Regions from separate parts of the Roseateles sp. NT4 genome, predicted to be linked through region 1. Evidence: predicted binding sites of a transcription regulator. Region 1 holds the regulator's gene; the other holds the start of a gene.

Region 1 (14,584 bases):
AGACCTCCGGGTGATCCGGCGCGCTGCGCGCCAGATCGAGCAGCAGCAGCTCCGCGTAGGTGCGGTCGCCCGCCTCCAGCGCCTGCGTGGCGCGGCGCAGCTGCTGCACGTCGGCAGGCTTGAGCCCGCGCAGCGGATCGCTCGACACGGGGCGATTCATGCCAGTCTCGCGACGAGACGCGCCGCTGCCTGCTCGGCCGGCTCGTCGACCGTACGGACGACGATTTCGGGGGCCGCCGGCGGCTCGTAGGGGCCGTCGACGCCCGTCAGGCCCGCAAGCGCGCCGCTGCGCGCAAGCCGGTAGAGGCCCTTCGGATCGCGCGCCTCCGCCACCGCGAGCGGCGTGTCGACGAAGACCTCGACGAAGCGCCCCGGCTCGAACCTCGCACGGGCCCGGTCGCGGTCGGCCTGGAACGGCGAGATCAGGGCGACGACGACGGTGATGCCTGCGTCGGTCATGAGCCGCGCGACCTCGGCGGCGCGGCGCACGTTCTCGGCGCGATCGCGGTCGGAGAAACCGAGGTCGCTCGACAGGCCGCGGCGCAGATCGTCGCCGTCGACGACGACCGCCGCCTGCCCAGCGGCGCGCAGCTGGCGGCACACCGCCTGTGCGATCGTGGACTTGCCGGCGCCGGGCAGGCCGGTCAGCCAGAGCACTGAGGCGCGCGGCGATGGTTCGCCGCCGCGGTCATCGGGTATGGGTCGTGACGTCATGCGGCGGATTGTCGGGCAGCGCGCGGCAGGCTCGGCGGCCATCGCCGCGACGCGTCTCACCGCGCCGGCGGTGCTGTCTGTGGGCGTGGAGTTCGATGCCACCAAGGCCGCAACGTCGCTGCGCGCTGTGGCCTGAGCAACGGACTGCTCTCAGGCCTTCGGCGAGCCCTCGTCCGTACGTATGGCGGGCTTGGTCCACAGAGCGATTCCGCCTGCAACCGCACCAATGCCCAAGAGCCCGACCACCGCGCCGGCCGCATAGGTTCCGTAAGGCTCAGGCAGCCATGAAAGCAACGCGGCGATTGCGTCCAACTGCGGCGGCAGAAAGAACGGCCAAATGCCGGAGAAGGCTCGCGCGGCTCCGGCAAGCAGATAGAGCCCGATGGCAACGCACAGCAGGCCGCCGCCGGCGGTGCTGGTTGGTGGCGGCCGGGTATCGTCAGGCTGACTCATGCTGGCGCGAGGAGCTAAGACGCGTCGCTTTCCGCCTGGCGCTCGCGCGCTGAAAGGATTTCCAGCAGCCAGGCCCTCGCGGCGCTCGGAAGCGCAATGAATGTCATGGCCAGCGCTCCGAGCGTAAATACAAGACTCAGCCCCGGATGCTTGATCGCAACATCAATGGCCACAAAGAAGCCGCTCAGGACTGCGCTCCCAGCGAAGAATTGCAACCACTCCATGGGAGTGCGTGGTCCATCGTCCTTGCCGAAGAAGTTGCCATGCCAGGCAGAGATCGCGAACGGCACGGTAAAAAGGCACCCAGCGATTGCTAGAAACCAAAAGCCTTTGCCTGAATCGACGATGGCCGCCACAACGGTCACTAGAGCGACGAGAAGGGTGACGCCAAATATTGAAGCGATGACCCGCAGCCGCTGCGTTGGAGGGACTTTGTCCACGTGGGGCAATTCAATGGTCAAGGTGTGTAGCCAGTACGGGGATGGCGGCCCTAAGCCTAGATGCCAGCCGAAGCACGGCGCCGACAAACGCCACCACGAGCACAAACAGAGTGGTGACCGCAAAGAATGCCAGCAGCAGAGCTTCTTTGAAGAACAAGGCAATGAACCCCAAAACGTCAGGGTACTTCCCATTGGGGAACGGGTACGACCAGTAGCCAACCATGCAAGCAACCATGACGAGCAAAGCGGCAACGAGTACCAAGACGCCCTTGGCAGTGCTCACGCCATGTGTCGATGAATCGGGCATGGGATGGGTGTAGGGCCTAGCGTTTGAGCTGAGCCGCGAGCGCCGGTATGAAACTTGGCCTGTGAGGCGGATGATGAACCACAGCGCCTCGCGGGCCATGTGCCATGCCGGCGTGAGTCGGCTCCAGCGAAGGGCTAGGCATCTGGTTGCTGGTTCCAGTACAGAACATCGAGCTCGTACCGATGTCGGCCTTTGCGCTTGGAAACTGCGAGCGCGTTTGCCTGTAGCTCGGCGCTGAGGGCCGGGGAGAGGGTCTTGATCTTGAATGTCTTCGCGTGTTTAGTTCCGCCAGCGGCGTCGAGCTTTGCGACCACTTGACGATCAAGTGGCACCTCTAGAAATGGCTCCACGGCTGCGAGCTTGAAGGCCGGGTGCAAGTCCTTGTTCATCACGCACATGCGGAGGTAGATGTTTAAGACCTTCCGTGCAGCACCCCAGTTCGGCTTTCCATCGTCCGGCCTTGGCAGATCCTTTGCGAGTGCGGTGGTCTTCGCGTTCAGAGCTTGAGCGAACTCGTCCGCTGAGAGTGAGGCTAGGTTTGCTAGCGGCATATGCTTCAAGAGGAACAAGCGTGCGCGGTCAACTCGGCCTTCGCCAGACTGACTCATCAACGTGGATCCGCCAACAGCAGCGATGGCGAAGTGCCCTCTGACGCTCTCAATCCAGTCGTTTTGCAGCAACTTCGCCTCCTCAGATGCCAAACGTGCTCTATGCGGACCGTGAATGATTTCTGCTCAACATTTCAGCACGCAAACTGATGATGGCGGCGACCTCAAGGGCAAGTTGGCCATCGAGAGCGCCAAGCGCGTCGAGGCTTGGTGCGCCCCCTGGGGCATTCGGCAGTTCCAGTCCATCGGCTGCCCTCCCGTGGGCGTTTGGCGCGAGCTGCGACGCATTCCCTGCTTGCCGAAAGAAGCCCCGGAGCATTTGCAGCGCGCCCATCGAGCCGCCAACAAGCAAATTCAACGCGAAGGTGACGCGCGCGAGACCGTGGCTTGGGAGGCGTACTGCCGCGCGCAGGGCGGCATGGGCATCGGGCGCGAAGCCGCAATCAAGCTCGCCATGCGCGCGCCCAGCGACCTGGGACGTTATGGCGATGCCATGCAGCCCCGGCCTTTCGGGGTCGAGACGCTGGGCGCTTCGACGCAAACCGCAGACCTACGCACGTGGATCGTTGAATACGTGCGCCATGTTTGGAGCAGTGAGCGGCCGCAGGTCCAGGCCCGGCGCTTCGACTGGCGGAGCCAGATCGCGGAGACGGCGCAGCCGGCTTCGCCTCGGACTCGTGTCAATAACTGTACGAATCGAGTAGTCCCGCTCGCTCATGGCGACGAGCATCGGATGCCCGAGTCGAATGCACAACTGCTAGTCGAGCCGCCAGGCCGGGTATCGAGCACGATCCCTTGAAGCGACGGATCAACGAAAGCAGGCTCCTACCTGCTTAACGCCTCGGGTACCGAGCACTTGCAATCATCGGCTCTGGCTACGTCTTCGCGTAGATTGCAAGGTCGCAACCCTACTTCAGTGGTAGAGGGCGTTCCTGTTTCGCATACGAGAGGAGCTAGAAACTTCAGCATGGCGGCAAAAGTTTCAACATGGCCGTGGCGAACTCCCGTAGAAGCGATCTATCTACCGAGAAACCCATTTTCCCGTCGATTAGTCTTTCGGATGATCTCGGAGAGGCGCCTGCAGGAACCCATTCGGTCAATATGCAGTTTTCGGTGGTGCCATTCAGCCTAACCACTATAACGTGCGCTACAGCCAAAACACTCGGACTATAACGGTCGAAGACATCCCAGTCGCCGGAAAAGCCCGGCGACCCGAAGGGCGCTATAACGAAGTTGATCTGATTTGAACTGACTTGGCCATCCTCACCAAACAACAGCTTCGTAGCTTTTATGATGAGGTGATCAAAAAGATAATGAGTTGATGTTATGAGCGTTGGAAACTGAGGGCCATACACATTCGCGCCGTCTACTTGCGCGTCCCAAAGCTGAATAGAGTAATCGGAGAAATGGCGGAATTTTTCTCCGTCGAAATACGCGATTTCGTATCCGCCGCCGTACCGCTTAGCCAATGACATAGCGCTGTCACCTTGCCGGTGCTCGGACATTGTCATTAAACCGAGCATGCGAGTGCACATCGCTTCCCAGTTGGCTCGTTTAACCTCCTCGGTAGAGGGCGTGTACTGAGGGACTGAAGAGTTTTCAAACTCAGCGGCTTCCGACGCCTCGAGCATACCAAGTAGGTTGATAAAGTGGTTCGTACCACTGCCAGCCACTACAACATTAGCGAAGGTTTTAAATCTCTCCGCGGGCGGGCTGTATGCCTCGTAGTTACCCGTCACCAACTTGCCATCAACAAAACGTTGAAATATTAGGGTAAGTCGATCCTTGTCTGAATTCTCGTTGGAGTCGATCGCGTCGCTTATAGAATCCCATGTGAGGGTTCCGTTTCTATCAAGTTCCTTTATCTTGGCGATAACTTGATGAGCGGTCCTTACATCGTTACAGGCCCACGCCAACGCAAAATGGTCATTAATCAAAACTATTTTGCGCTCAAGGCCCGCCACTGTGAAATTGTGTTGCGGGCGAAAGTTGTCAACTCGACTCGGCAGGGTAGCCGGTGGGTTTCCCCATTTTCCGTCCTGCGTTAGCAGCAAGTCGCCTATCAACGCTGATTGACCGTGGAACTCGAACGCAGCAATCAAAGTCATACTTCCCTCCTTTAAAGACTCAGGTTCCCCCCAATTCTGACGACGTTCGATACGGCGACCACCTCAGCAAACTCTCGGCGTTATGGCCTAGTTGATTCGGCCCAGGGACGTCCAAATCGATCAAGGTCCTCCCCTTTTTGCGGGGTCAGGCGGAATCTGGAGGATTCCAGCTTCGAGCTGGCTCCTGGCACGGAATCAAGGTGGCGAAAGACGGTTGCGTCTTCGTGACATGGTGCTTTCTTAGATGTGGCGACCAATACATCAACACCAATGACGGAGCCACCGAGCCGCTATACCGCATCCACCATGCGGTGGGTGTGGAGGGAAACGATTATGGGGAAGTAGCGACGGTTCTCGCGCATTCGAAGAACCGCTTGAACCCCATAGCACTCAGTCTCAGTCCGATTGTCGAAGGACTCGGGTCAGCCTGGAGCGGATGCTTGATTTCCGGAGGCAAGTACGGCCGTGGCCGAGGGGCGTTTGAAGTTCGCATCCGCCCTGCACTCAATCGTCGCCCAAGTGGGGCAACTCGACAGAAAGCGGGCGCTAGACGAGGGCAAGTTCACCCGGCGCTCCCAAGCAATGTACGAGCGCTGGACAATTTGGCTACATGGCGGCTACATGGCGCCAGACTCACGACTCGCGACAACTGAAAAACATGCGCAAGTCTTTGATTTTGTTGGTAGGCCGTATTGGACTTGAACCAATGACCAAAGGATTATGAGTCCTCTGCTCTGACCAACTGAGCTAACGGCCCCCGGGGAGGAGGCGCGGATTCTAGTCAGCCCGGGCTCAGCGCTGGGACAGCGCCTGCCCGACCATGCGCGACGTGATGTCGACGATCTGGATCATGCGGTCGTAGGCCATGCGGGTGGGGCCGATGACGCCCAGGGTGCCGACGACCTGGCCGTCGACCTCGTAGGGCGCGCTGACGATGGACAGTTCCTCGTAGGGCACGACCTGGCTTTCGCCGCCGATGTAGATGCGCACGCCCTCGGCGCGGCTGGAGGTGTCCAGCAGGCGCATCAACTGGGTCTTCTGCTCGAAGAGGTCGAACAGGCGGCGCAGACTGCCCATGTCGTGGCTGAAGTCCTGCACGGTCAGCAGGTTGCGCTCGCCGGAGACGACGACGCGTTCTTCCTGCTGCTGCATGGCCTCGGAGCCGACCTGCACGGCGGCGCTCATCAGCCCGGCGATCTCCCCGCGCAGCGCGTCGACCTCGTGGCGCAGGCGCTCGCGCACGGCCTCCAGCGTCAGGCCCGCGTAGCCGGCGTTGAGACGGTTGCTGGCCTCCTGCAACTCGCCCTGGCTGAGGTCCTGCGCCGTGAAGACGACGCGGTTCTGCACATCGCCGTCGGGGGCGACCAGGATGACCAGCACCCGGCGCTCGCCCAGGCGCAGGAATTCGATGTGGTGGAAGACGCTGGGCTTCTTGGGCGCCGTGACGACGCCGACGAAGCTCGACAGGTTGGACAGCATCTGCGCCGCGCTGGCGATGACGCGCTGGGGCTGGTCGGGCTGCAGCTGGGCCGTCTCGACGCCGATCAGGCCGGGCTGGGCCGTCAGCATGGTGTCGACGAACAGGCGGTAGCCGCGCGCCGTCGGGATGCGGCCGGCGCTGGTGTGGGGGCTGGCGATCAGGCCGAGCTCTTCGAGGTCGGCCATCACGTTGCGGATGGTCGCGGGGCTGAGTTCCAGGCCCGAGGCTTTGGACAGCGTGCGCGAGCCAACTGGCTGGCCGTCGGCGATATAGCGTTCGACCAGGGTTTTCAGCAGGGATTTGGAGCGCTCGTCGAGCATGCCCGCATTCTATGGACAGCGCTGTTCCACCCCGGATATGCAAACCCCCTGTGGTGTAATTTGCCGCATGGCCGAGCGCTTCAGACATGTCGCCATCGTGGGCAAGCATCAAGCGCCTGGCATCAGGCCGGTGCTGGAGGAGATTGCCCAGTTTTTGTGCAGCCAGGGGCTGGACGTCTCGCTGGAAGCGGACACCGCCCTCAACACCGGCCTGACCGACTACGACGCGCTGTCCAATGACGAACTCGGCCGGCAATGCGACCTGGCGGTCGTCATCGGTGGCGACGGCACCATGCTGGGCTTTGCGCGCGACATGGCCCGCCACGGCATTCCGCTGGTGGGCATCAACCAGGGGCGCCTCGGCTTCATCACCGACATCCCGATCGAGCGCTGGCGCGAGTCGCTGGCGCCGGTGCTGGCGGGCGACTACGAAGTCGAGTCGCGGGCCATGCTGGAAGGCGCGGTCTGGCGCGACGGCGAATCCATCTTCTCGGGCCTGGCACTGAACGACGTGGTCGTCAGCCGCGGCGGCACGTCCGGCATGGTGGAGCTGAAGGTCGAGGTCGGCGAGCAGTTCGTCGCCAATATGCGCGCCGACGGCCTCATCGTGGCCTCGCCCACCGGCTCCACGGCCTATGCGCTGTCGGCCGGCGGCCCCATCCTGCACCCCAGCATCGCCGGCTGGCTGCTGGTGCCGATCGCGCCCCACACCCTGTCCAACCGACCCATCGTGCTGCCCGACCTCGGTGAAGTGCGCATGGAGATCGTCGCCGGGCGCGACGCGTCGGTGAACTTCGACATGCAAAGCCTGGCCAGCCTGCTGCACGGCGACACCATCGCCGTGCGGCGCAGCCAGCACCAAGTCCGCTTCCTGCACCCCAAGGGCTGGAGCTATTACGCGACCCTGCGACGCAAACTGCGTTGGTATGTTTAGTTAGAGCCTGACCCATGCTGCGGCACTTGAGCCTGAAGGATTTCGTCATCGTCCCCGCGCTGGAGCTCGACTTCGAGCCCGGCTTTGCCGTGCTGACCGGCGAGACCGGCGCCGGCAAGTCCATCCTCATCGACGCCTTGCAACTGGCCCTCGGTGGCCGCGGCGACGCCGGCGTGGTGCGCGAGGGCGCGGCCAAGGCCGAGATCTGCGCCGAGTTCGACACGCCGGCGCATCTGCGCGCCTGGCTGGACGAGGCCGGCTTCGAGGCCGACGCCACGCTGCTGCTGCGCCGCGTCATCGATGCCGCGGGAAAGAGCCGTGCCTGGATCAACGGCGGTGCAGCCACGCTCACTCAGCTGCGCGAGCTGGCCGACCATCTGCTGGACATCCACGGCCAGCACGCCTGGCAGGGCCTGACCCGGCCGGCCGCCGTGCGCGAGCTGCTGGACGGCTTTGCCGGCCTGGACACCGCGCCGCTCGCCCGCGCCCACGCCGCCTGGAAGCAGGCCGCCGAGGCGCTGCAGAAGGCCCAGGGCCAGCAGGCCGACGCGCTCCGCGAACGCGAGCGCCTGGCCTGGCAGATCGGCGAGCTGGACGGCCTGGCCCCTGCCGAAGGCGAGTGGGACGAGCTGAACGCCGAGCACGGCCGCCTGTCGCACGGCCAGTCCCTCATCGATGCGGCCAAGTCGGCCCTGGATGCATTGGACGAGGCCGAACCCAGCGCCCAGTCCCTGGCCGGCGGCGCGCTGGACCAGCTCGAGCGCGTGCTCGACCACGACGCCCGCCTGCTGCCCGCCGTGCAGGCCCTGCGCGACGTGCAGGCCCAGCTGCAAGACGCCAGCCACACGCTGTCGGCCTATCTGCACAAGACCGATCTCGACCCGAACCGCCTGGCCGACCTGGACGAGCGCGTGTCGGCCTGGATGACGCTGGCCCGCCGCTACCGCCGCCAGCCCCAGGAGCTGCCCGCGCTGTTGGCGCAATGGCGGGTCGAACTGGCCCAGCTCGATGCCGCCAGCGACCCGGCCCAGCTCGAAGCCGCATTGGCCGCCGCACGCCAGGCCTTCGACACCGAAGCCCAGGCCGCCAGCCGCGCGCGCAAGAAGGCCGCACCTCAACTGGCCAGCGCCGTCACGGCCGCCATGCAGCAGCTCGGCATGGCCGGCGGCCAGTTCGACATCGCGCTGAACGCGACGGACGGCCCGCAGAGCTTTGGCGCAGAGTCCGCCGAATTCCTCGTTGCCGGCCATGCCGGCAGCACGCCGCGGCCGCTGGCCAAGGTGGCCTCGGGTGGCGAGCTGTCGCGCATCGCGCTGGCCATCGCCGTGACGGCCAGCCAGGCCGCGACCGACAACGCACCCGGCACGCTGATCTTTGACGAGATCGACGTCGGCATCGGCGGCGCCGTGGCCGAGACCGTGGGCCGGCTGATGAAGCAGCTAGGCCACTCGGCCACCGGCCAGCGCCAGGTGCTGGCCGTCACCCACCTGCCCCAGGTCGCCGCCTGCGCGGACCGCCATCTCGTCGTCGCCAAGGCCATGCAGGGCACGAGCACCGTCAGCTCGGTCGCCCCGGTGGCCGGCGAAGCCCGCGTGGCCGAGATCGCCCGCATGCTGGGCGGCGAGCGCCTGTCGTCCACCAGCCTGGCGCATGCACAGGAGATGCTGGACGCCTCCACGGCCACCAAGCCGCGCAAGGCCAAATCATGAGCACGGATACCGACCTGCACGGCGACGTGGTGCTGCTGACCGGCATGTCCGGCGGCGGCAAGTCCGTGGCCATGCATGCGCTGGAAGACGCCGGCTATTTCTGCGTCGACAACCTGCCCGCCGAGCTGCTGCTGGACTTTTTGCGCCTGGAGCAGCAGCGCGGCGAGCGCCGCGTGGCCATTGCGGTGGACGTGCGCTCGGCCAGCTCCCTGCCCATGCTGTTGCCGCTGCTGAAGGACTTGCGCGCAACCGGCGTGCCGGTGCGGTCCATCTTCCTGGACGCCAACAACGAGGCGCTGATGCGGCGCTTCTCCGAGACGCGCCGCCCTCATCCGCTGCGCGAGGACCGCGACACCGGCTTCGGCAACCTGGACGGTGTCGCCGAGGACGGCCACCGCCTGCTGCTGGACGCCATCAAGCTGGAGCGCGAGCTGCTCTACGGCCTCAAGGCCGAGTCCACCGTCATCGACACCAGCCAGCTGCGCCCGGCCCAGCTGCGCGCGTGGCTGGCCGACCTCGTCGGCCCCAACGCCGGCGTCAAGCTGACGCTGGTGTTCGAGAGCTTTGCCTTCAAGCATGGCGTGCCCAGCGACGCGGACTTCGTCTTCGACGTGCGCGTGCTGCCCAACCCCTATTACGACCGCGAGCTGCGCCCGCTGAACGGCCGCGACGCGCCGGTGGCGGCCTATCTGGCGGCCCAGCCGGAGGTCGGCCTGATGATGGGCCAGATTGCCGGCTTCCTGTCGCGCTGGCTGCCCAACTTCGCGGCCGACCAACGCAGCTACCTGACCGTGGCCATCGGCTGCACCGGCGGGCAGCACCGCTCGGTCTATTTGGTCGAGATGCTGGCGCGCCAGTTCAGCCACCACGGTCACGTGCTCAAGCGCCACCGAGAACTCGACGCAAGGTAGCGAAGCCCCTCGTCCAAGGAGTACCTTGGCCGGCCCCCCCGAGGGGACGGCGATGCTCGCCGGATCGGCCGGCAAGCACATCGCCAGAGCGGCCCGGCTAGGGAGCGGCCCGTCGCCCGGCCCGCGAGAAGATCAGAACAAATATTCTAGACAATGAGTTCTAGAACGTTTATTCTGAATCCATGAGTTCTCCTTCTTCCACGAAGCCGACCGCGGCCGAGCTGGATTTGCTGCAGGTGTTGTGGCGCCTGGGCCCGGCCGATGCGAAGGCGGTGCACGAGGCCCTGCTGCCCGACCGCCCCGACGCAACCTACGCCACCGTGCTGCGCCAGTTGCAGGTCATGCACGGCAAGGGCCTGCTGAGCCGCGACGAGAGCCAGCGCCCGCAGCGCTACGCGCCCATTCACGCCCAGGACAAGCTGCAGCAATCGCTGATGAAGGACTTCATCAGCAAGGCCTTCGCCGGCTCGGGCAAGGCCCTGGTGCTGGCAGCCTTGAAGAGCCACGTCAGCGCCAAGGAGCGCGCCGAGATTCGCCAGTTGCTGGCCGGCAAGGGAGACGAAGCCTGATGAGCCTCGATCTCGCCATGAATGCCTGGGGCTGGGCCCTCGTCAATTTCGTCTGGCAGGGCGCCATCGTCGGCACGGCCGTCGCCCTGCTGCTGGCGCTGATGCGCGGCGCCTCGGCGCGCTGGCGCTATGCCGTCTGTGCGGCCGGCCTGGGCCTGTGCCTCGGCCTGCCGCTGGCGCAATGCCTGGACCTCGCGCCCACCGAGGCCGAGTTCATCGGCGAGCTGCCGCCGCTGGCCGAGCAGATGCAGGCCCTGGTCTCCGCATGGGCACTGGGTACGGCGCTGATGCTGGGGCGACTGGCCCTGGGTCTCGCCTGGGTGCGGCGTGCGCGCCAACGCAGCATGCCGGCGCCGACCGAATGGCAGGCCCGACTGGATGCCCTCGCTCGCCGCCTTGGCCTCAAGCGTGCCGTGCCGCTGCGCCTGCTGCCCGAGCTGGCCGGCCCCATCGCCCTGGGCCTGCTCAAACCCTGCGTGCTGCTGCCGGCCGCCCTGCTGTCCCGCCTGCCGGTGGACCTGGTCGAGGCCCTGCTGGCCCACGAGCTGGTCCATGTGCGGCGCTGGGACTACCTCGCCAATCTGCTGCAGAGCGCCGTCGAGGCCCTGCTCTTCTTCCATCCCGTGGTCTGGTGGCTGTCGGCTCGCATGCGCCATGAGCGCGAGCTGGTGGCCGACGAGATCTCCGCCGAACTCCTCGGGGACTCGCGCCGCCTGGCGCTGGCCCTGCACGCCCTTTCTGAACTGGATACCTCCGACATGACACCCTCTCCCGCACTCGCCGCCCGCGGCGGCGATCTGCTCGCCCGCATCGAACGCCTGCTCGCCCCCCGCCCCCAGGCCACCGGCTGGAAGCTGGCCCTGCCGGCCCTGCTGATTGCCGCCACCAGTTTCGTCGTGCAGGCCAAGGGCCGCGATCCGGTCGAGCCGGCGCCCGCTGTCCAGGTGGTCGCCGCCGACGAAGCGCCGCCGGCCCAGCAGCTGCGTCTGCCCGTCAACGCCAAGCATGTCGTCGTCATCGACGACGCCACCGGCAAGGTGCTGATGGCCCGCGACGCCGATGCCGTCGTGCCCATCGCCTCGCTGACCAAGCTGCTGACGGCCATGGTGGTGCTGGACGCCAAGCTGGACCCGAACGAGAAGCTGCGCATCACCAACGACGATGTCGACACCCTCAAGCACAGCAAGTCGCGCGTGCGCGTCGGCACCCAGATGAGCCGCCAGGCCGCGCTGGAGCTGGCGCTGATGGAGTCGGAGAACCGCGCCGCCGCGGCGCTGGCGCGCACCTATCCCGGCGGCGAGGCCGGCTTCGAGAAGGCCATGCAGGCCAAGATCCGCACCCTGGGCCTGAAGCACACCGCTATCAGCGACCCCACCGGCCTGTCGCCGGCCAACACATCCACCGCCAACGAGATGGCGGCCATCACCGCGGCGGCGGCGCGCTATGGCGAGATCGAGCGCATCACCAGCGTCAAGAAGACCAAGGTGCCGGTCGACGGCCGCCAGCGCGAGGTGCGCAACACCAACCGCCTGGTGGGCGCCAAGGGCTGGAACATCCGCGTCTCCAAGACCGGCTACACCGAGGAGGCCGGCCGCTGCCTGGCCATGCGCATCCTGAACGGCAAGCGCCCGGTCACCGTCGTGCTGCTGGACGCCGACGGTTCAGCCAACCGCCTGCGCGACGCGGCGCTGATCCGCAAGTCGCTGGCAAAGCAAGCCTCGTAATGCAGCGCCGCCACCTGCTTGCGGCGGGCAGCGCCACGCTCGCCCTGCCCGCCTTCGGCCTGGAGTTCGCCGCACCTCGCGCGCCGGTCGCGATGCGCGCCAGCACCGACCGCATCATCGACATCGCCGTCGGCATCCGCCCCTTCCGTGCCCAGGGCCCGCGCATCGAAGCGCAGCGCCTGCATGGCAAGACCGTCGTCCACCACTACGGCCACGGGGGCAGCGGTTGGTCGCTGTCCTGGGGTTCGGCGCAGCGCGCCCTCGCGCTGCTGCAGGCCAGCGGCGTGAAGCCCGGCCAGCACATCGCCGTCATCGGCTGCGGTGCCATCGGCCTCACGACGGCGCGCACGGCCCAGCAGGCCGGCTACAAGGTCAGGCTCTACGCCAAGGACAGGCCGCCGCGCGTGCATTCCTCGGCCGCCACCGGGCTGTGGACGCCGGACTCGCGCATCGTCACCGAGGAGCACGCCAGCGAGGCCTGGACGGCCGATTGGGAAGCCACGGCCCGCGCCTCGTTCAAGGTGCACCAGAGCTATCTCGGCCTGCCCTCCGGCCCGGTCGAATGGCATGACGGCTATGTCGTCGGTGACGAGGGCTTCGACCAGCACCTGCCCAGCTACGCCGCCAATGGCAGCGAGCCCGACTACCCCGAGCTGTCATCGCGCATCGCCGACCTGCGCCCGCAGGGCAAGGAACTCACGGCCGACGAGCACCCTTTCCGCAAGCCGCATGTGCGCCGCTTCACCCAGCTCGTCTTCAACATCCCGGCCTACCAGCGCCTGCTGCTGGACGACTTCGCCCGCGATGGCGGCGAGCTGGTGCAGCGCGAGTTCCGCGAGCCGCGCGATCTGGCTCGACTGCCCGAGCGCGTGGTCGTCAACTGCATGGGCGACGGCGCCCGCAAGCTGCTGAACGACGCCAGCATGACGCCGGTGCGCGGCCAGACGGCGCGCCTGATCCCCCAGCCCGAGGTCGACTACGCGCTGATCTACCGCGGCCACAACCTCGTGGTGCTGCCGCGCCGCGATGGCCTGCTGGTGGCCGCCATGGGCGAGAACGACTTCGGCAGCGACGACCTGCGGCCCGACCGGGCTCAGAGCGAAGCTGCCGTGCAGCGTCTGGCCACGCTGTTCTAACCCCACACGCCCCCATGCACCGCTTCATCAAAGCGCGTCTCTTCGCCAGCGCCCTGCTGGCGCCCGTGGGTGCGTCCGCCGCGGACGACAGCCACACCCGCGCCGCCGTCGAGGGCACCATCCTGCCGTTGATGTCGCGCCATGACATCCCCGGCCTGGCGGTGGCCCTGACGGTGGACGGCCGCGCCTACGCCTTCAACTTCGGCGTCACCGCCAAGCAGGACGGAACTCCCGTCACGGACAGCACGCTGTTCGAGATCGGCTCCGTGACCAAGACGATGACGGCGACCCTGGCCGCCTATGCGCAGAGCACCGGCAAGCTGTCGCTGGACGACCATCCCGGCAAATACCTGCCTGCGCTGAAGGGGACGGCCGTCGACAAGGCCACGGTGCTGCACCTGGCGACCTACACCGCCGGCGGCTTGCCACTGCAGTTTCCGGACGCGGTGGAAGGCGACGCCGCGACCTGGGCCTACTTCCGCGACTGGAAGCCGACCGCCCGGCCGGGCAGCTTGCGCAGCTATTCCAATCCCAGCCTGGGCCTGCTGGGCGCGGTCGTGGCGAAGGCGCTCGACCAGGACTTTGCGACAGCGCTCGAGACGCGGCTGTTTCCCGCCTTCGGCATGGCCCACAGCCACGTGCGCGTGCCCGAGCGCGCCATGCAGGACTACGCCTGGGGTCACCGCGATGGCAAGCAAGTCAGGATGCAGCCGGGGCCGCTCGCCGAGCCCACCTATGGCGTGCGGACGACGGCTTCGGACCTGCTTCGCTTCGTGCAGATGAACATCGACCCCAGCTCGCTGGAGCCGGCGATGCGCCGCGCCGTCGAGGCCACGCAGGTGGGGCACTTCCGCTCGGGTCCGCTCGTTCAGGGCCTGGGTTGGGAGCAATACCCCTATCCCGTCTCCCGCGAGTGGCTGCTCGGCGGCAATTCAGCGGAGATGCTCCTGGACCCACAGCCCGCCTACCGGCTGCCCGACGCTACGCAAGCCGGACCGCGCCTGTTCAACAAGACGGGCTCGACGGGTGGCTTCGGTGCCTACGTCGCCTTCGTGCCCTCCAAGCGCGTCGGCATCGTCATGCTGGCGAACCGCAACTATCCAATCCCGGCTCGCGTCGAAGCCGCCTGCGCCATCCTGCAGGCGCTGGCCCCCACTTCAGACTGAGGGAG
Region 2 (14,584 bases), on a different contig from region 1:
CTGCCCAGATGCTTGCCCAGGGACTCGCCAAGGTCGACCTTGCGCACATCGGCGCCACTGGCATTGCTGTCGCCGGCGAGGTTCTCGACGTTGATGACCCGCAGGCCGTCCAGCTCCAGCGTCTGGTCGCCGAAAGCCAGCTTGGCTCCGACGCGGCCGGCGATCTTGACCGGCGTGCCGGTGCTGGCGAGCGGCCGGGCCTGGAGCTCGAGCTTGCTGCCGCCGTCCTCGAAGCTGCTCTGGTAGATGGCCAGGCCGTTGTGGATGACGGGCTCGTTGACCTTGACCGTGGCTTCGCGCAGCGTCGTGCCGTCATGGATGACGATGTCGCTGGCAAAGCTCTTGGGCATGCCGGTGGGGTAGTAGTCGACCCTGAACTTCTTCAGCTCGATGTCGAAGGGCAGGTCCTGCAGCACCACGCCGCTGGGCAGGCTCAGCACGGCGATGCCCTGACGCTGGTTCTCGGCCACCGACACATTGCCGCGGAAGCTCGGGTTGCCAGTGGACAGGCGGTGTTCGGGCTTGATGTCGGACACGAAGCCCGCGCCGGTGTAGAGCTGCTTGCCCTGCACCCACATGGCCAGCTTGACCATGGCATTGCCGTCCAGCACGCCGCCGATGAGGATCAGCACGATGGCCGAGTGGGCCGACAGATAGCCGATCTTGTTGGCCGCGCCGCGGCGGGCCGCAATCATGGTGCCGTTCTCGCGCTGCTGCACGCGGGCCTTCCAGCCCAGCTGGGACAGGGCCTTGCCGATCTCGGCCAGGGCCATGGCCGTGTTGCTGTGCAACTCGCCGATGGCCTTGTGGTGGTGGGCCTGCAGGGACTGCTCGCGCACACCTTCCTTGTAGCTCTTCAGGTCGACCAGGATCTTGGGCGCGTTGCGGGCGATGCACAGGCTGGTGGAGACGACCAGGAAGGTCAGGATGACGAGAAACCAGGGCGCGCTGTAGACCGTGTACAGGCTCAAGCGGCCGAACACCTCGGCCCAGAAGGGGCCGAACTGGTTCACGTAGTTGCCCATGGGTTCGCTCTGGCGCAGCACGGTGCCGATGACCGAGGCGATGCAGATCACGCTGAGCAGCGTGATGGCGAAGCGCATGGACGCAAGCAGGTCCAGCAGTTCTCGGGCGGGCGAGGAGCGGGCGGCGGAGGCGGACATCAGGGCATCAACAGCAATAAAAAAGGCCGGTGGAAGTCACCGGCCTTTGTTCCTCAAGGCTTGCGTGAGGTTCAGCGCAGGCCTGCAATGTAGTCGGACACTGCCTTGATTTCCTTGTCGTTCATCTTGGCGGCGATGGTCATCATCATCGGGCCATTGGCGCGGCTGCCGGCACGGAAGGCCGTCATCTGGGCCTCGACATAGTCGCCATGCTGGCCACCGATGCGCGGGTACTGGGCCGGGATGCCCGAGCCCGTCGGGCCGTGACAGCCGGCGCAGGCCGGCACATTGCGTTCGGCGATGCCGCCGCGGTAGATCTTCTCGCCCAGGGCGACGCTGTCCTTGTTCTTGGCGAAGCCGGGCTTGGCGGTCTTTGAGGCATAGAAGGCAGCGACATTGCGCATGTCTTCTTCCGACAGCGGGGCGGCCATGCCGCTCATGACGGCGTTCTTGCGCTTGCCGGACTTGAACTCGGCCAATTGCTTGGCCAGGTATTCGGCGTGCTGGCCCTGCAGAATGGGGTTGGCGGGGCTGCCGCGCGAACCGTCGGCGGTGTGGCAGGCGGCGCAGACCTGGGAGGAGATGGTGCCGCCCTTGCCGAGGTCGGGCTTGGCCGGGGCAGCGGCGGGCTCATTTGCGTGAGCCGTGGCGGCCAGCATCAGACTCGACAGGAGGAGAGCGACAGTCTTCATGGATTTTTGAGGTCTCAAAGGGCGCAACCCGAGAATTTTACAATGCTGAATCACAGCGTCCGACCCTGCCATGACCAACGAAATCCCTGAGGCCACCGCCTCGGCACCCATGACCGAGAAGCTGGCCCTGGCCTGGACGCACACTTCGCGCTTCCTGACCACCGCCAGCCAGCTGGTCCATCTGCCCGCCACCGAGCTGCCGGAAATTGCCTTTGTCGGCCGTTCCAATGCCGGTAAATCCACGGCCATCAACACGCTGGCCCAGCAGAAACGGCTGGCTTTTGCGTCCAAGACGCCGGGCCGCACCCAGCACATCAACCTCTTTGAGCTGGGGCCCAAGGACAGGGCCGACGCCCTCTTCGCCGACCTGCCGGGCTATGGCTATGCGGCCGTCAACAAGTCGGCCAAGCTGCGCTGGCAGAAGGTCATGGCCGACTACCTGGAGGTCAGGCGCAGCCTGTCGGGCGTCGTGCTGATGGTGGATTCCCGCCTGGGCCTGACCGACCTGGACAAGCAACTGCTGGAATTCGTCGCCGCCCGCATCGCCACCGGCGAGATCAAGCTGCTGGTGCTGCTGACCAAGTCCGACAAGCTCAACCGCAAGGAAGCCGATGCCATCCTGCGCAGCACGACGGAGTTCCTGGCCGGCCTGTCGACGGAGCACTCGGACATTGCAGTGACCCTGTTCTCGGCGCTGAAGAAGAGCGGCGTCGGCGACGTCGCCCTGGCCCTGCACGAGTGGACCCATGCCGCCCCTGCCTCTGAACCTGCCGCCGCCGACGCTTGAGCGGCTGAGCTTCACGACGGCGCCCGGCGTCACGCTGGCCTGCCGCGCCTGCGGCCCGGTGGATGCGCCGCGGCTGCTGTTCCTGCACGGCTTTCCCGAGGCGTCCTTCGTCTGGGAGGCCGTCATGGCCGGCTTCGGCCAGCGCTGGCGCTGCCTGGCGCCGGACCTGCGCGGTTACGGCGAGTCCAGCGCGCCCGCCGACGTGGCGGCCTACCGCGCCAAGCATCTGGTGGCCGATCTGGCCGCGCTGGTGGCCCAGACCGGGTCAGGGCCGCTGCATGCGCTGATCGCCCACGATTGGGGCGGCGCCCTGGCGTGGAATATGGCGGCCCAGAGGCCTGAGCTGCTGCAGCGCCTGGTCATCATCAATTCGCCCCATCCGGCCCTGTTCCTGCGCGAGCTGGCCCGCAACCCGGCCCAGCAGGCGGCCAGCGCCTACATGAATGACCTGGCCGCGCCGGATGCGGAAGCCGTCTATGCGGCCAACGACTTTGCGCGCCTGTTCGAGCTGCTGACCCACCAGGGCGGCAGCGAGGCCTGGCTGGACGAGGCAGAGCGCGCGCGCTACCGCGAGGTGTGGTCGCGTGGCCTGACCGGGGCGCTGAACTATTACCGGGCCTCGCCGCTGCGGCCGCCCACGGCCGGCGATCCGGGCGCCGCGGCCGTGCAGCTGCCGCCTGAACTGGTCACGGTGAGGGTGCCGACGCTGGTGATCTGGGGCGAGGTCGACACGGCCCTGCCACCGTCATTGCTCGACGGGCTGGAAGCCTATGTGCCCGAGCTGCGCATCGAGCGTGTGCCGGGCGGCACGCATTGGCTGCTGCATGAGCAGCCCGAGCGGGTGGCCCGGTTGATCGAGACCGGCCTGGGCTGAACGGGGCTTCAGCCGCCCAGGTCGCTCATCAGCGTGTCGACGGCGCGCTGGACGACGTTGTCGTCTTCCAGTGCCGTGATGAGGCCGTTGGACAGCAGGGCTTCCAGGGCCCGGCGGGTCAGCGGCAGGCGCTCGTCGGAATCGCGGCCGACGAAGAGCAGGAACTGGCGGCCCTCGCTGATCCAGGCGATCTGGGCGGTATGCCAGTCGCCCTGGATGAAGAGGTGGAACCAGCGGCCGATCTGCAGGCTGTCGATCCAGCGCTGCAGGGCGGCGCGGGCGTCGGGCGAATCGTGCTCGTTGTAGAGCTGCACCGGCACGGTGGGCAGTTCGCCGCGGTCGACGTCGGCGCTCAGCCAGTGCGACGGGATCTGGGAGTCGCGCTCCTCCATCAGGCGGCGCACGATCTCGTCGGCCGAGGCGGGGGCAGCGCTGCCGGCAGCGCCGGCGCTGGGCGCAGCGGCCGGCGGCGCGGCGGGGCGGCGCTCGGCCGGGTCCAGGGCCGGCAGGCCCCGCAGCAGCCGGGCATGCTGGCCCATCAGTTCGGACAGGGCCGGCTCGCGCTTGGCTTCGGACAGCTGGATGCTGTCGCAGCCGCTGACCAGGCTCTCGATGAGGACGGGCAGGCGCATGCGCAGAGCCTCGCGATCGGCGAGGTCGCGCGGTGTCGTGAGGCTGTCCAGCACGCCGTCGACGATCTCCATCGCGGCATGGGCTTCGCGCGAGTCGCGGCCGTGGCGCACCATGGCCGCCACGATGACGTCGACCCAGGCCGTCTGCAGGAAGCGGTGCATGCGCGGCCCGAGCGGCGCACCGGAGATCTGATGGTCGATTTGCTCGCGGATCAGCTCGCGCCAGTCGCTGCGCAACTGCTCACGCTCCAGCGCCGCCAGCGCGACGGCATTGCGTTCGCTGCTCTGGCGGGCCTGCTGATCGATATGGGCGTCCACGCGGGCCAGCACCTGCTGGAAGAGCAGGGCGGTCGGCGTCGGCGCGTCGACGAGCAGCAGGGCCTCGCCCTCCATGAAGCGCAGGAACTCGACGAGGCGCGGGTCGTCGGCGCGCTCGAACACCATGCCGTGGGCGGCGACGCGATTCAGCAGCGCCCAGGTGGGATGGTCCTGGCGGCGCAGCAGCATGGCGTCGCTGCGGGCCAGGCGCACGACGGCGATCTGCAGCCGCGCCAGCAAGGCTTTCAGCGGCGGCAGCAGGCGCGGGTCGGCCAGGATCTGGTCGTAGAGCCGGCTCAGCATGTCCGGCCCCGTCGAACGCACGAAGGGCGCGGGGGCCAGCGGGTCGCGCTGGGTCACGGGGCCGTGCGAAACCAGGCCCTGGGGCCTGGAATTGACAGCGTCTACGCGGCGCGACAGGCCGTCCAGGGTGCCGTGGTTGGTGGGCCGCATGCCGATGCCGCGGGCAGCGGCCAGGCGCTGGTGGGCCAGCGGGTCGGTCTGGGCGCGGCCATGGGAGGCCACCATGTCGCTGATGTCAGCGGCGCGCAGGGTGGCGCAGGCCTGCACATAAAGGCGGTTCAGGGCCCGGGCCAGCGGCGCCGAGGCGATGCGCATCAGCTCGTACTGGGCCTGGGCACCCAGCGGGCTGGAGGCCAGTGCATGATGCAGCGCGTGGGCGAACAGGGCGGGGCGCAGCGGGTTGTCGCGCTCGCGGGCCCGCGCGATGCCGCGCAGGGCGGCGAAGAAGTTGCCGATCTGGTGCAGCTCGGCCCGGCTGGTTTCCTCGGCCGCCTTGGTGACGTGGGCAATGGCCACGTCCTGCAGGGCCTGTTGCTCGTCGACGAGGCTGAGGCTTTCCAGGCCACCCAGCTGGGCGGGGGCGCGGTGCAAGGGATCCTCGCCACGGCGACCGGCCTGCAGCAGCTCGATCAGCTTGCCTTCGAAGTCGGTCACGAAATGCGCGCGCACCTTGCGCCAGCCCTCGCGCAGCGGGTAGTGCTGGGGCTGGGCGTCGAGCTCGTCCTGCATGCTGTTGAGCAGGTCGCGCGCCAGCGGGCCGGCTTCGGTCAGCGCGTGGTCTAGCAGTTGATGAGGATGCGGGCTGAAAGGCATGGACGCGAGGCAGGTGCGTAATGAGATTATCCGGCGCCGAGCTGGTGCGTCCCGACGTGTTGCCCCCGCTTACTGACCCCTCAACCGCATGGCAAACGCTGCACTTCAGAACCTTTTCACGCTTTTCCAGGCTGGACGACATGCCGAAATGGCCGCCCAGGCTCGTGGCCTGCTCGTTGAAAACCCTCGGGATGGCGACCTGTGGAAGGCCCTGTCCGTGGCCCAGCAGATGCTGGGCGAGGACGCGCTGCCGGCCCTGGAGCAGGCCCTGGCCCTGCTGCCGCGCGACGCCGAACTGGCGGCCAATCTGGGCGCCCTGCTGGCCGGGCGGGGTCGTTGGAGCGACGCCCGCGCGGCCTACGAGCGGGCGCTGAGCCTGCAGCCGCGGCTGTCGGGCGCCCACAACAACCTGGGCAATGCGCTGCTGGCACTGGCTCAGCCCGCCGAGGCCCTGGCCGCTTTCGACCGGGCCCTGGCCTTGCAGCCCGGCCTGGTCGCCGCCCTGGGCAACCGCGGGCGGGCGCTGCTGGCCCTGGACCGCCACGAGGAGGCCGGGCGGGCCTTCGAGCAGGCCATGGCGGCGCGGCCCGGCGACGCGAGTCTGCGCGGGCATGCCGCGACGGCCTGGGCGGCAGCCGGACGCCCTGAGCTCGCCGTGGCAAGGCTGCGCGAGGCCTCTGCCTTGGCGCCGGCGGATACCGGCTACCGCTTCCATCTCGGCAATCTGCTGCAGCAAACGGGCGATGCCGCCGCTGCGGTGGAGGCCTTCGAGGCCGTGCTGGCTCTTGACGCCGGCCATGCCGAGGCCGCCTGCAATCTGGCCGTGCTGAAGCCGCAACGCGGCGAGGCGGTGCTGACGGCGGCCCTCGCCGCCGGCGTCTCCGGTGAGCGGCGGGAAGCGCTGCTGGCCAATCTGGGCGGGCTGCGCCTGCGTGAGGGGCGGCATGCCGAAGCCGTCCAGGCCTACCGTCAGGCGCTGCAGGATGAGCCGGCGTCGCCTCGCGCGCTGGGCCATCTGGCGCATGCGCTGAAGCAGCAGGGCCGGCTGGACGAGGCCGATGCCGTGCTGAGCCGCCTCATCGAACTCGAGCCGGCACTGCCGACGGCACGCAGCGACCGCCTGCTGCTGCGCGCCTATCGCCAGCGGCATGCCGACGAGTCGGCCGCACTGCGGGCCGAGGCCCTGGCTTTGGGTGAGGTGGTGGCGGCGCCGGCCGTGGTGCGGCCGCTGCGTGCGCCAGGACCGCTGCGCGTCGGCCTGGTGTCGTCCGACCTGCGCAGCCATCCGGTGGGGCGGCTGGCCGAAGCCTGGCTGCCGGCGCTGGCGCGGCGCTGTGAGCTCTTCGTCTACGCCAGCCAGAGTGCCGACGACGCCGTGACACAGCGTCTGCGTGCGGCCGCGCCGCACTGGCTGCAAGTGGGAGGATGGGATGACGAAGCCCTGGCCCAGCGCATCGCGGCCGATGGCATCGACGTGCTGGTCGACCTGAACGGCCACACGGGCGGCCATCGCCTGGGCGTGTTCGCGCGCCGGCCCGCGCCGCGGCAGTTCAGCTGGCTGGGCTATGCGGGCAGCACCGGGCTGGCAGCCATCGACGGCTTCATCGGCGACCGCTGGCTGCTGCCGTCGGGCGCCGAGGCGGGTTTCGTCGAAGCCCTGCACCGCTTGCCCGACAGCTTCACGGTCTATGCGCCACCGGCCGAGGCGCCGGCGGTGACTGTGCGCGAAGGGGCGCTCCGCTTCGGCAGCTTCAACGCCCTGCACAAGCTCAATGACGAGGTGCTGGCGCTGTGGGCGCGCGTGCTGGAGGCCGTGCCCGGCAGCCGGTTGCTGTTGAAGACCTCGGGCCTGCAGCATGAGGCCGGGCGCGCCGCGCTGCTGGAGCGCTGGCCGGGCGATGCATCGCGGCTGGACCTGCAGGGGCCGGGTTCGCTGGCCGACTACTTCACTGCCTTTGGCCAGGTCGACATCGCCCTCGATCCCTTGCCCTATGGCGGTGGCATGACGACGCTGGACGGGCTGTGGATGGGCGTGCCGGTGCTGACCCTGCCCGGGGCAGCGCCGATCTCGCGCCAGGGGCTGAGCTTCCTGCAGGCCCTGGGTCTGGCCGCGGACTGGGTGGCGGCGGACGAGGCGGACTATGTGCGCCTGGCGGCGCGCTGGGCCGCCGATCGGCCGGGCCTGGCCATGCTGCGCGCCGGCCTGCGCCAGCGCATGGCCGCCAGCCCGCTGTGCGACACCGAACGCTTCGCCGCAGCCTGGCTGGCCGTGGTGCAGGCATGATGCGCGCCGTCACCACCTGTTCCTCGCCCATGAAGCGTCGCCTCCTCGGAATCAGCCTGGCCTGCGCGGCCACCTTCGTGCATGCGGATGAAGCTGCCCCTGCCAAGCCGGACCTGCCGCTGTGGGAGCTGGGCCTGGCCGCCGGCACGCTGTCCCAGCAGGCCTACCCGGGTGCTGATCAGCAGGTCAGCCGCACGCTGGTGCTGCCCTATGTGGTCTACCGCGGCAAGGTGCTGAGGGCCGACAACGAGGGCGCGGGGCTGCGCGCGATCCGCACCGAGAGCTTCGAGCTGGACGTGTCGTTCGCGGGCTCGCTGAGCGCCGGCGGCAAGTCGCTGCGGGCGCGCGAGGGCATGGCGCGCCTGCCGTCGCTGGTTGAATTCGGGCCGGTGGCGCGCTGGTATCTGAACGGCCGCGACGCGGCCAACCGCCTGAGCTTCGAGGTGCCGGTGCGCGGCGTGTTCGAGGCCAGCGACCTGCGCCACCACCGTGGCATGAGCCTGGAGCCCGAGCTGTCGCTGGAGCGGCGCCAGCTGGCGGGCTGGAGCTATGGCGTCAGCGCCGGCCTGCTGTTCGGCGATCGCCGTCTCGGGTCGATGTACTACACCGTCGAGCCCGGCGAGGTCCTGCCGGATCGGCCGGCCTATGCGGCCCGCTCGGGTCTGATCGCATGGCGGCTCAAGGGCGGCGTGTCGCATCAGCTGACGCCCGATCTGCGGCTGTTTGCCATCGGCCGCATCGACAGCGTGGCGGGCGCGGCCAACCGCGCCAGCCCGCTGGTGCGCCAGACCACCGGTGCCACCGTCGGCATCGGCCTGACCTACACGCTGACGCGCTCGGCGGCGCGGGCCACGAGCGACTGAGTTTCAGAAGCCAAAAGAAAAGGGGCTGCTCGCGCAGCCCCTTTGTCATTCCAGCGAATGGATCGCCGGGCGAGGACTTACATGTCCATGCCACCCATACCACCCATGCCGCCCATGCCACCCGGCATGCCGCCGCCGGCGGCTTCTTCCTTGGGGGCCTCGGCAACCATGCACTCGGTCGTCAGCATCAGCGAAGCGACGGAGGCGGCGTTCTGCAGGGCAGTGCGCGTCACCTTGGTCGGGTCCAGGATGCCCATTTCGATCATGTCGCCATAGGTGTCGTTGGCGGCGTTGAAGCCGTAGTTGCCCTTGCCGGCCAGCACGGCGTTGACGACGACGGAGGCTTCGCCACCGGCGTTGTAGACGATCTCGCGCAGCGGGGCTTCGATGGCCTTCAGGACCAGCTTGATGCCGGCGTCTTGATCGGCGTTGTCGCCCTTGATCTCGCCAGCGGATTGCTTGGCACGCAGCAGGGCCACGCCGCCACCGGCGACGATGCCTTCTTCAACGGCGGCACGGGTGGCGTGCAGCGCGTCTTCCACGCGGGCCTTCTTTTCCTTCATCTCGACTTCGGTGGCAGCACCGACCTTGATGACGGCGACGCCGCCGGCCAGCTTGGCCACGCGCTCTTGCAGCTTCTCGCGGTCGTAGTCGCTGGTGGCTTCCTCGATCTGGATGCGCACTTGCTTGACGCGGGCTTCGATGTCGCCTGCAGCGCCGGCGCCGTCGATGATGGTGGTGTTTTCCTTGCCCACTTCGACGCGCTTGGCCTGGCCCAGGTCAGCCAGCGTGACCTTCTCGAGCGAGAGGCCGACTTCTTCGGCGATGACCTTGCCGCCCGTCAGGATGGCGATGTCTTCCAGCATGGCCTTGCGGCGGTCGCCGAAGCCAGGAGCCTTGACGGCGACAACCTTCAGGATGCCGCGGATGGTGTTGACCACCAGGGTCGCCAGGGCTTCGCCCTCGACTTCCTCGGCAATGATCAGCAGCGGACGGCCGGCCTTGGCGACGGCTTCCAGCGTGGGCAGCAGGTCGCGGATGTTGGACACCTTCTTGTCGTACAGCAGCACGAAGGGGTTGTCCAGGATCGCGGATTGCTTTTCCGGGTTGTTGATGAAGTAGGGCGACAGGTAGCCGCGGTCGAACTGCATGCCTTCGACGACGTCCAGCTCGTTGTTCAGGCTCTTGCCGTCTTCAACGGTGATGACGCCTTCCTTGCCAACCTTGTCCATCGCGTTGGCGATGATCTGGCCGACGTCGGCATCGCTGTTGGCGGAGATGGTGCCGACCTGGGCGATTTCCTTGGAGGTCGTGGTGGCCTTGGAGGCGGCCTTCAGCTGGGCGACCAGGGCTTGCACAGCCTTGTCGATGCCACGCTTCAGGTCCATCGGGTTCATGCCGGCGGCCACGTACTTCATGCCTTCGCGGACGATGGCTTGAGCCAGCACGGTGGCGGTGGTGGTGCCGTCACCGGCGTTGTCAGAAGTCTTGGAAGCGACTTCCTTGACCATCTGGGCGCCCATGTTCTGGAGCTTGTCCTTGAGCTCGATTTCCTTGGCCACGGACACGCCGTCCTTGGTCACGGTGGGAGCGCCGAAGGAGCGCTCGAGCACCACATTGCGGCCCTTGGGGCCCAGGGTCACCTTGACCGCATTGGCCAGGATGTTCACGCCTTCAACCATGCGGGCACGGGCCTCGCCGCCAAAGATCACGTCTTTTGCTGCCATTTGATTCTCCGGATACTTAAATTGGGGTCAGAGTCGAATTCTCTGAGTCAGTTGGGGACAGAGCTCGCGCTGCGCGCTTCGGTCTGTCCCGCAAGCCATTACTTCTGCACAACCGCGAAGAGGTCTTCTTCGCGCATGACCAGCAGTTCGTCGCCGTCGACCTTGACGGTCTGGCCGGAGTACTTGCCGAACAGGACGCGGTCGCCGACGACCACGTTCAGGGCCACGAACTCACCCTTGTCGTTGCGCTTGCCCGGGCCGACGGCCAGGACTTCGCCTTGATCCGGCTTCTCGGCGGCGTTGTCGGGGATGACGATGCCCGAGGCGGTCTTGGTTTCTTGCTCCAGACGGCGAACGATCACGCGATCGTGCAGGGGGCGCAGCTTCATGGAATCTCCTTGAGAGTTGGAACTGGAGCGGCCGTGACATCGCGGCGCGCTGAAAAAAGGGGCCCTGGAATCGGCCCGATTTCGTTAGCACTCGAATGCGTTGAGTGCTAGCAGACACGCATTATAGGGACGGAGGATGTCGATTCAAGTCCTGCCGCGCATGGCCTTTTTCTTGCCCCAGCTTGCCGGCGAAGGTCGGCCGACCGGGCTGAAAAGCCTCAAACCCCCAGCCGCAGCTGCCGCCGATCGGCCTTCCTGAGGCTGCGTGGCGAGCAGCCGAATTCGCGGCGGAAGGCCTTGTTGAAGTTGGACAGGTCGGCCCAGCCGGTGTCGTAGGCCACGTCGGTCACGGGTTGGCGGGTGTCGCGCAGCAGGCGCAGCGCATGCATCAGTCGCATGCGCATCAGGTACTGGTGCGGCGTCACGCCGATGGACTGGCGGAACACCCGCAGCAGATGGAAGGGGCTCAGGCCGGCGGCCTGGGCGACCTCATCCAGGTTGAGGGCCTCGGCGCTGCGCGCCTCGATGCATTGCGCCGCGGCACGGGCGCGCTCGTCCTGGCGCGGCATGGCGGCCGGGGCCTCGCCGTCCAGCAAGGCTCGGCGCACCTGGGCCACGATGGACAGCGCGGCCTCTTCCAGTGCAAAACCCTCGCCGGCATCGGCGTCCAGTGCGCGGAAGAGTCCGGCCACGCGGGGCGAGGGCGGCAGGCAGGCCCGCTCAAAGCGGGTTCTGGCGCCGCCCTGCCCCAGGGCTTCGAGGCTGTCGTCCAGCAATTCCGCCGACAGGGACAGTACCGTGCAGTCATCGCCCGTGCCATCGCTTTCCTCGTGGGAGCAGGCATAGCCGTCGCCGGTATTGCCCAGCATCAGCCAGCCGGGGCTGAGCACGGCGCCGCCGGCGCGGGTGCGGTAGGTGAACTGGCCGCGGTCCACCAGCGTGATCGAGAAGGCCGCGTGTTCCTCGTCCTGGGCACGGTCGTGCGCACCGGCACGGCACTGGCAGTGCATCAGCTTCAGGCCGCTGCCGCGCTGCCTCGGCAGGTAGGCGCGAGCCGCGGCCGGCAGGAGCGCAGGGGAGGTCATGGCGGCATCTTAGCGATGGGTGCATCGCAGTTTTTGCCAAGTTTTTTGATGCCCTGATGCCTAGTCTGCGCGGCATGCCAACCCTTTCGCCGGAGATCTCCATGACCGCTTCAGCAGCCTTGCTGCATCGCCTGCACCAGGGCCCCGCTCCCCTGGTCCTCGTCAACGCTTGGGACGCCGGCAGCGCGCGCCTGCTGGAGCAGGCCGGCAGCGCCGCCATCGCCACCAGCAGTGCCGGCATGGCCTGGTCGCTCGGCTATGCCGATGGCGAGCGCCTGCCGCGCGCCAAGCTGTTGGCCGCCGTGGCGCGCATCTGCCGCGTGGTGAGCGTGCCCGTCACCGTGGACATCGAGCGTGGCCAGGGCGCGACGACCGCCGAGGTGCTGGACTTCGCCCGGCAGCTGGCGGCCCTGGGCGTGGCCGGCCTCAATATCGAGGACGGGCTGGGCGCCGATGGCCTGCCGGTCGGTCCGCAGATCGCCTGCGAGCGCATCGCGGCGCTGCGCTCGCTCGGCCTCTTCATCAACGTTCGCACCGACGTCTTCCTCGCGCCTCTCACCGACGCTTTCGACGATGGGCTGCGCCGCGCGCGCCTGTATGCCGAGGCCGGCGCCGACGGCATCTTCGTGCCCGGCCTGGGCGATGTGGGGGGCCTGGCCCGTCTGGCCCGCGCCATCGACAAACCGCTGAACGCCTATGCCGGCTACCCCGGCGCGCCCAGCGTCGCGGCCCTGGCAGCCGTTGGGGTGCGCCGCGTCAGCCTGGGCTGCGCGCCGGCGCAGGCTGCCTACGGGCTGCTGGGCCGTATCGCCGCGCAGACGCTGCAGCAGGGGCGCGTCGATGAGCTGGCCGGCATGGCCGCGGTCGACGCGATGAATGGGTTGTTCTCATGAAGCGCCTGGTTCTCTGCCTGCTCGCCGCGCTGGCCCTGAACGCGCGGGCCGCCGACCATCTCGACACGCCCACCGTCATCGCCGACCCCGCAGCCGACATCGGTGATCTCTTGGCCTGGACCTCGGCCGACGGCAAGCGGTTGAACCTGGTCATGGACATCGTCGGCAAGCGCTTCTCCGACCAGGTGCAATACGTCTTCCATGTCGACAGCGGCGCACGGGTCGGCGCCACGGGGGCGAGCACAAGGCTGGTCTGCCAGTTCGATACGGCCGGCCTGGCCGAATGCTGGGCCGGTTCGCGCGATCGCTTGAAGGGCGACGTGGGCAGACCCAAGGGGCGCGTCAGCCGCGACGGACGCATGCGCGTCTTTGCCGGCCTGCGCGACGACCCCTACTTCAACAATGTGCGTGGCACCCGCAGCGCGCTGAACGCCGCGGGCGACGCGATCCGGGCCGGCCAGGCCCCGCAGGATGCCAGCGGCTTCCGGCGCTTCGACGCCGAGACGCTGAAGCGCATTCCTATGCTGTGGCAGCAAACCCAGGGTGGCCCGGCGCGCAATTTCCTGGCGGGCTGGACGACCTCGGCCCTGGTCGTGTCGGTGGATCTCGAACTGGTCAACGCCGGCGGCCCGCTGCTGGCGGTCTGGGGGCGAACCGAACGCCGCCAGGCCGTGCCGGCCGACCAGGGCATGCCGCCGCCCGGCCCACCCATCGACCGCATGGGGCGGGCCCTCACCGGCAACGCCCTGCTGGCCACCGTCGGCGAGGACGACATCGCCAACCTGCTGAAGGAGGCCTACAACCGCGCCGACCCGGCCGGCTGGCCCGGCTTCGCGACCGAGATAGCCCGCAACCTGGCGCTGTACGACAGCTTCGACGGCGTGGCGGGCAACCAGTGGCTGGCCGATGCCGCCGACGCCTCACCCAAGCGCTACCAGCGCCTGGCCGAGCTGCTGGCCGACGACCGCCTCTGGGTGGACAGCCGCCAGACACGCTGCCTGCATTACCTCGCTGTCGAGCGCAGCGCCTTCGGCCCGCCGCTCGCGGATTGCGGGGGGCGCACACCGCTGCAGAACGTCAACGCGGTCTTCCGCTCGCTGCTGATCCGCGGCACGCCCGATGTCGCCGACGACGGCGTCACCCAGGACGATCGCGAGCACTCCACCGTCGACTTCCCCTTCCTGTCCCCGCCATGAAATTCCTGTCCCTGATTGCCGCCGCCTGCCTGCTGGCTGGCTGCGCCACAACCGAGCCCCGTGCCACGACGGATGGCGCCATCGCCCTCGCCAATCTGGATCAGCAGATTCAGCAGCAGGGCGACGATCCCGCTGCGCTGGAGCTGTGGCTGCTGCGCCTGCAGTTCAGTGCCGACTACGCCCTGCTGGACCGCGCCGCTGCCATCGCGAAGACCGACGCCGACGGGCTGCGCCGCGCTCAGGCGTTGATGGCGGCTCACCGCTTCACGGCGGCCGGGGCCGAGCTCGAGGCGGCCCAGGCCACGCCGGCCCAGCGTGCGCCGTGGTGGGTGGCGACCGGGCGCGCCGCCCTGGCCTTGCCGAGCCTGCAGGCGGAAGCGGCGCGACGCTCCGGATTTGCCAGCCTCTGTGCCCTGGCCCGGGCCCAGGCTGCCTTGGGAGAACTGGAGGATGCAGACCGGTCCTACGCCCAGGCGCTGCAAGCGCTCGACACGACCCTGCCTTTCCCGGCCGCAACCATCGCCTTTGCACGCGGGCTGATGTGGGCGGAGCAGGGGGGCGATGC

What was found. The regulator HrcA, encoded in region 1, represses chaperone genes, less so after heat shock. The targets are predictions, from matches to a motif close to TTAGCACTCNNNNNNNNNGAGTGCTAA.
Region 2: ACS5PN_RS19720 (co-chaperone GroES) is a predicted target of HrcA. The motif match lies at 10,930-10,956, and genes of this name have one in related genera.

What each region holds. Positions count from the first base shown of each region.
Region 1 covers NZ_JBPZGZ010000008.1:96,067-110,650, forward strand. The annotation lists gene ACS5PN_RS30505 (sulfotransferase) at 1-160, opposite strand, end outside; gene cysC (adenylyl-sulfate kinase) at 157-714, opposite strand; gene ACS5PN_RS30515 (hypothetical protein) at 713-850, shown strand; gene ACS5PN_RS30520 (hypothetical protein) at 865-1,167, opposite strand; gene ACS5PN_RS30525 (hypothetical protein) at 1,182-1,628, opposite strand; gene ACS5PN_RS30530 (hypothetical protein) at 1,618-1,914, opposite strand; gene ACS5PN_RS30535 (hypothetical protein) at 2,049-2,594, opposite strand; gene ACS5PN_RS30540 (hypothetical protein) at 2,638-3,321, shown strand; gene ACS5PN_RS30545 (hypothetical protein) at 3,485-4,630, opposite strand; tRNA gene ACS5PN_RS30550 (tRNA-Ile) at 5,311-5,387, opposite strand; gene hrcA (heat-inducible transcriptional repressor HrcA) at 5,423-6,430, opposite strand; gene ACS5PN_RS30560 (NAD kinase) at 6,498-7,364, shown strand; gene recN (DNA repair protein RecN) at 7,379-9,073, shown strand; gene rapZ (RNase adapter RapZ) at 9,070-9,984, shown strand; gene ACS5PN_RS30575 (BlaI/MecI/CopY family transcriptional regulator) at 10,167-10,553, shown strand; gene ACS5PN_RS30580 (M56 family metallopeptidase) at 10,553-12,277, shown strand; gene ACS5PN_RS30585 (FAD-dependent oxidoreductase) at 12,277-13,413, shown strand; gene ampC (class C beta-lactamase) at 13,428-14,579, shown strand.
Region 2 covers NZ_JBPZGZ010000003.1:168,984-183,567, forward strand. The annotation lists gene ACS5PN_RS19680 (cytochrome c biogenesis protein ResB) at 1-1,163, opposite strand, end outside; gene ACS5PN_RS19685 (c-type cytochrome) at 1,235-1,855, opposite strand; gene yihA (ribosome biogenesis GTP-binding protein YihA/YsxC) at 1,926-2,642, shown strand; gene ACS5PN_RS19695 (alpha/beta fold hydrolase) at 2,602-3,516, shown strand; gene ACS5PN_RS19700 (DUF1631 family protein) at 3,525-5,582, opposite strand; gene ACS5PN_RS19705 (O-linked N-acetylglucosamine transferase family protein) at 5,731-7,866, shown strand; gene ACS5PN_RS19710 (MipA/OmpV family protein) at 7,896-8,729, shown strand; gene groL (chaperonin GroEL) at 8,807-10,456, opposite strand; gene ACS5PN_RS19720 (co-chaperone GroES) at 10,555-10,845, opposite strand; gene ACS5PN_RS19725 (helix-turn-helix domain-containing protein) at 11,064-11,930, opposite strand; gene ACS5PN_RS19730 (isocitrate lyase/PEP mutase family protein) at 12,032-12,823, shown strand; gene ACS5PN_RS19735 (hypothetical protein) at 12,820-14,019, shown strand; gene ACS5PN_RS19740 (hypothetical protein) at 14,016-14,584, shown strand, end outside.